One region of the Clostridium taeniosporum genome, then DNA from elsewhere that is predicted to be linked to it. Evidence: a T-box and tRNA genes for the amino acid it is inferred to sense, from the RefSeq annotation. Region 1 holds a T-box; the other holds one or more tRNA genes.
What was found. The T-box of region 1 lies ahead of metG (methionine--tRNA ligase). A T-box ahead of a tRNA ligase gene usually reads a tRNA of that ligase, here a tRNA-Met.
Positions count from the first base shown of each region.

Region 2: it encodes a tRNA-Met, which carries the amino acid that the T-box ahead of metG (methionine--tRNA ligase) is inferred to sense. The anticodon was not compared.

Region 1 covers NZ_CP017253.2:104,546-107,843, forward strand. Annotated here, with positions in the region: gene dhaL (dihydroxyacetone kinase subunit DhaL) at 1-483, shown strand, start outside; gene dhaM (dihydroxyacetone kinase phosphoryl donor subunit DhaM) at 486-875, shown strand; T-box leader at 974-1,210, shown strand; gene metG (methionine--tRNA ligase) at 1,377-3,298, shown strand, end outside.
Region 2 covers NZ_CP017253.2:1,051,727-1,055,024, reverse strand. Annotated here, with positions in the region: gene glyA (serine hydroxymethyltransferase) at 1-353, opposite strand, end outside; gene BGI42_RS05035 (ASCH domain-containing protein) at 473-946, opposite strand; tRNA gene BGI42_RS05030 (tRNA-Met) at 1,188-1,263, shown strand; gene BGI42_RS05025 (CPBP family intramembrane glutamic endopeptidase) at 1,327-2,022, opposite strand; partial or broken gene BGI42_RS16605 (transposase) at 2,209-3,025, shown strand; gene BGI42_RS05015 (sensor histidine kinase) at 3,265-3,298, opposite strand, start outside.

The DNA of each region.
Region 1 (3,298 bases):
AAAGATTTACCAGATGATGACCTGGGAAATATATTTAAAAATTCTGGTATGGCTTTAGTTTCTAATGTAGGAGGCGCATCAGGACCTTTATATGGAACTGCTTTTATGAAAGCTGCTATGGTGGTAAATAAAAAGAATGAAATGGATATAAATGATTTTATTAAAGTTTTAGAAGAAGCTTTAGGTGGAATAAAAATGAGGGGTAAAGGTCAAGAAGATGAAAAAACAATGATTGATACTTTATCACCATCAATAGAAGTAGCTAAGAAGTCTATAGAAGAAAATAAATCTGCTAAAGAAACATTACTTCAAATACAAGAAGCAGCTAAAAAGGGTATGGAACATACAAAGGATATAATTGCTACTAAAGGAAGAGCAAGTTATGTAGGAGAAAGAAGTATAGGACATATTGATGCTGGTGCAACTTCAATGTATTTGATTTTAAATACTATAGCAGAAGAATTAACTAAAGAGGAGAATTAATTATGGTTGGGATAGTAATAGTGTCACATAGTAGTTTTATAGCTAAAGGTGTTAAAGAAGTAGCTCTTCAAATGGCACCAGAAGTTTCAATAGTAGATGCAGGTGGGACTGGAGACGGAAGGATTGGTACAGATATTTCTAAAATAACTAATGCAATAGAATCTGTGTATAGTGATAGTGGTGTACTTGTATTATTTGATTTGGGTAGCGCATTTATGAATACAGAAATGGCTATAGAATTTTTAGATGATGATATTAGAGGAAACGTAGAAATTATAGATGCTCCTTTAGTTGAAGGGGTAATTACAGCAGCTGTTGAAGCAAGTATGGATAAATCTTTATCAGAGATTAAAGAAGTACTTAAATCTATGTCTTTAAATAAAATTTCTTAATAAAAAGGTGTACTATATCTAATTGAAATTTTATATAGTACATCTTTAAATTTTTATTATTTGACACGAAAATGTATTTATTCTATTATAATAAGTGTATAAATGCTATGAAGAGAAGAGTAGTGAAAAGGAATTCTTAAAGAGAGCTAATGTTTGGTGAAAGTTAGTAGAAGAAATTTTCATGAAGATGGACTTGGAGCATATTTCCCGAGCAATATTTGTTAAGGAATTACGGCAGCATCCGTTATAATGCAAGGTGATGATGGTCACCTAATGAGTTGTTTATTGTGAGATAAATAAGAAGTAGAGTGGTAACACGTATATACGTCTCTATATAGGTTTAATATACCTATATAGAGATTTTTTATTCTTTAGAAAATTATATTTTTTTAAATCTGTGAATAACTTAGATTATATTATTTCTTAAAGATTAAGAAATAAAACCTAAAGAATAAAAAATAATATTTATAGTATTGTTTAAAATAAGGAGGAATACAAAAAATGTGTAAAGAATGTAAAAAGCCATATTATATAACTACACCTATTTATTACCCATCAACAAAGTTACATATAGGAAATACTTATACTACAGTAGCTGCTGATGCATTAGCAAGATTTAAAAGATTAACAGGTTATGATGTGATGTTCTTAACAGGTACAGATGAACATGGTCAAAAGATTCAAAGAATAGCAGAAGAAAAAGGGATTACTCCAATAGAACATGTAGATGAAATCGTAGCTGGTATTAAAGATCTTTGGAAGATGATGAATGTAAGTTATGATAAATTTATAAGAACTACAGATGATTATCATGTAAAATCAGTTCAAGATATATTTAAAAAATTATATAACCAAGGAGATATATATAAGAGTTCTTACGAAGGATGGTATTGTACTCCATGTGAATCATTTTGGACAGATACTCAATTAGTAGATGGAAATTGCCCTGATTGTGGAAGACCAGTTGAAAAATCAAAAGAAGAAGCTTATTTCTTTAAAATGAGCAAATATGCTGATAGATTAATTAAGTATATAGAAGAAAATCCAAACTTTATTCAACCAGAATCAAGAAAGAATGAAATGTTAAATAACTTCTTAAGACCAGGTCTTCAAGATTTATGTGTTTCAAGAACTAGCTTTGATTGGGGAGTTCCAGTAACATTTGATGAAAAACATGTTGTTTATGTATGGATAGATGCTTTATCAAACTATATTACTGCACTTGGATATAGTCAAGACAATAAAGAACTATATGATAAATTTTGGCCGGCAGATGTACATTTAATAGGAAAAGATATATTAAGATTCCATACAATATATTGGCCAATAATGTTAATGGCATTAGATTTACCACTTCCAAAGCAAGTATTTGGGCATGGATGGTTACTTGTTGATGGTGGAAAAATGTCAAAATCTAAAGGTAATGTTGTAGATCCAGTTGTATTAGTTAACGAATTTGGAGTAGATCCAGTAAGATATTACTTATTAAGAGAAATTCCATTTGGTGCAGATGGTCTATTTAACAATGAAATATTCATAAAAAAGATAAATTCAGATCTTTGTAACGATTTAGGTAACCTTTTATCAAGAAGTGTCGCAATGATTGAAAAATACTTTGGAGGAGAAATTCCATCACAAGCTGAAAGTGGTGAATTTGACGAAGAATTAATAAACTTAGCATTATCTACTCCAAAGAAAGTTGAAGAAGCTATTGATGAATTAAATATTCCGTTAGCACTAGAACATGTATTTGAACTAATAGGTAGAGCTAATAAGTATATAGATGAAACAACTCCGTGGATTTTAGCTAAAGATGAAAGCAAGAAGGCTAGATTAGGAACTGTACTTTATAATCTAATTGAAAGTTTAAGATTTGCATCAGTAATGATTTCATCATTTTTACCAGATACAGCTAAGAAGATTAATAAGCAAATAAATACTGATGAAATATCATGGGAATCTTTAAAAGCATTTAATGGAACAAAAGTAGGAACTAAAGTTGTTAAGGGAGAAAATTTATTCCCTAGAATAGATGTGGAAAAGAAGCTTGAAGAATTAGAAGCTTTAAAAGCAGCACAAGCACCTGCTAAAAGAGAAATTATTCCTATAAAAGAAGAAATAACAATAGATGATTTTGAAAAAATTGATTTAAGAGTAGTTAAAGTTTTAGCTTGTGAACCGATAAAAGGAGCTAAAAAACTTTTGAAATTAAAAGTTGATTTAGGTAGCGAAGAAAGACAAGTGGTGTCAGGAATTGCAAAATACTATAAACCTGAAGAATTAGTAGGGAAAAATGTAGTTTTAGTGGCAAATTTAAAACCTGTAAAACTTAGAGGTGAATTATCACAAGGTATGATTTTATGTGCAGCAACTGATGATGATAGTGAATTAAAAGTTGTAGATCCAGGTGAAATTTTAAGTGG
Region 2 (3,298 bases), 950 kb from region 1:
TTCATACCTAATACAGTGTCACCATGTTCTAATACTGTAAAATAAACAGCCATATTGGCTTGTGAACCAGAATGTGGTTGAACATTTGCATGCTCTGCTCCAAATAATTTCTTAGCTCTCTCACGTGCTATTTCTTCAACACCATCTACTACGTGACATCCTCCATAATATCTTTTTCCTGGATATCCTTCAGCATATTTATTTGTTAAATAGGAACCCATAGCCTCCATTACTGCTTCACTTGCGACATTTTCTGAAGCTATTAGCTCAATTCCATTTTGTTGTCTTTCTAATTCCTTTTCAATTAAAGCATAAATTTCATTATCTTCTCTGCTTATGTGTTCAAAGTTCATTTTATCACCCCAATATTTTTTTGCAAAGTTTTCTTATAATCTAACACATTTTAATATGGTTGATTATTATTATATTAAATTATAAGTTCTCTCACCAAATTTATCAACTATTTTTTCTTTTAATTATAAATCACTTCAAATTCTTCACATACTACCATCATATCTTCTGAAAATTCTTTAGTATATTTTTGCAAACTTCTATTAAAAAAATCTATATGTCCTGTTTTCCAATATTCTAAAGATTTATCTCCTTCCCCTTCCTTAAAAGCAAACTCAGCTTTAACACCACAAAAAGGTAATACATTAACAGATTTAGTCTTTGTTATACACTTTGCACTACCATGAAAATCTGTAATAATATTTAATTGTCCTTTTTTAGGTAACTCCTCATTTTCTACTTCATATAAATAATAAAGTGATGTAGTAGCCGTTTTTTCTCCTTTTATAACCAATTCTACCAATTCATTAGCTAAAATTTCATTGTCACCGAAACTCCATAAATTATATTTTAAATTTGTAATACCCTCATCTTCTCCAATTAAATTTAAATAATCTCTCCACATTTTCTTAACACTACTGTGTTCATTACTCATAATTCTCCCCCAAATCTATCTAAATTATTAAACATTATTATACCCTTATTTTTACATAAATTAAAATTTTATATTTTATTTCTATATCGAGAGAATTATTTAGCATTTAATAATATACTATATTCTAAAAGACTTCATTAACTTATATGACTGAATTTAGCATAATTATATTTTGACATTATTTATTAATAGAATTATACTAAATACATAAGTTAATTGAATTGCTTGTAAAACATAATATCGCGGGATGGAGCAGCTGGTAGCTCGTTGGGCTCATAACCCAAAGGTCGTAGGTTCAAGTCCTGCTCCCGCAACCATAAAAAATAAACTCTTACATTTGTAAGAGTTTATTTTTATTATAATTATTATTACTTTTTCCGCTAAAGAGATTTTATAATAAAATCTTTTTTATTCAAAATTATTATTACACCTATCATAATAATATATGTTGTTAATGATATTAATATATTTTGATAAGAATCTGTTATATTGGTGAAAATATTCCAAACTGAATGAAAAATTATTAATGGCCATAAATTTTTAATAAAATAAAAGGCTAATGCAAAAAAAATTCCTATTAAAAATAAAAGTATAAATAACATAAAATTAAACTCAGGACTTATTATATGAAGTAATGAAAATAATGCTGCTGAAAGTGGAATTTTTAACTTTTCATTATTTATAGCTGAATATATATATCCCCTAACAAAAAACTCTTCTGAAAAACCTACCATAAAGTTAAATAAAGCAATTTTTATTAGTTCTAAAGGAAACATTTTCTTAAAATTAATTGTACCATTAAATAAAAAACTAATTCCTATAGGTATTATTGCAATAATAGCTAATGCTATACAATATTTTTTTAATCCTTTTTGGCTTCTTAAACCTATACTTTCAAAACTTTTTTTATCTATTATTTTTAAAAATATAAATGTGCTTATAAGCATAGAACCATATAATATTATATTTGTAATTATCCCTTCAGTTATTCCAAATTTTTTTGCCATAAACAATCCTGAGTAACAAATAACTATTGTTAGTAATATAACTCCTGAAATTCTTAATTTACTAATCACTTTTTATAACACACTCCTATTTAAAATCTATATTAAAAATTTTAATATATACAATTTATCTAACCCCAAAATCTTTATATTCTGTAATATACTTATCATTACAATTTATTTCAATTCCCAAATGCCCACTTTATTCTTTATTTAATTCTTTTTCCTAATAATATTATAATTAGAATCTAGAACTGCAAATCATTGAAATCACTAGTTTTAGAACTAATATGGAATAAATCAAAAGAAACTAAGAAACCAATATATTTTATTATTGATGATACTATTTCAGAGAAAACTAAGCCCTCGTCAAAGGCTAAAAATATTATTGAAAAGTGTTCAGTTCATAATTCTCATTTAAAAGGTAAAACAGTATATGGTCATAAAATTTTAGTTTCATTACTTTCTTGTGATAGGTTAATACTTCCTTATTCAATATATATTTATGATAAAAATTCTATGAGTAAAATAGAATTGGCTGAAAATTTAGTTGAATCACTACCTAAACCTGAAAATAAAGGTTATATTTTGTGCGATAGCTGGTTATAGTTGTAAAGCTATTTTAATAGTTCCTTAAAAGCTGATTACAGCCATATAGGAGCTTTAAAAACTAATATAGTTATTTATCCTGAAGGACATAAAAGATTAGGAATCAAACTTCACAAATTTGCAACAACTTTAAATATAGATGATTTTAACCTTGTCACCGTTAAAAATAAACAATACTATATTTATAACTATTTTGGTGATTTAAAAGATAGACAAAATGTTTCAATTGTTCTTAGCTATCCTAAAGATTCATTTTAAAAAGAAGGAGCATTAAAAACATTATTTCTTTAGATACACCACTAAATCCTTTAGATATCTTAACTCAATATACTGACCGATGGGCGATTGAGCCATTTTTTAGAGGTTGTAAATCTTATTTAGGTCTTAATGGATATCAAGTAAGAAGTGAAAAGAGCATCAACAGATATCTTACAATTATACCTATTGTAAATTGTATTCTAATAGCTTAGAGATCTATTTGGTTATTTAACTGTAAAATTATTCAAGTTAAAATGCACTATCATAGAAAATAAGTATATTTTACATATTTTTTTACAAATAGAGATTAGGTCTCCTAACCTCTATTTGTTATACCCATTTTTAAATAAAAAATATAATTATTTTTATTAAATTTTTACTTAATTTTATTTAGTAGGTTTACAATATTTAAGCCCATTAAAGAACTTCTTAATTTGCTAGATTACTTCATTTATCTGATTTTAATAATATAACCTTGATA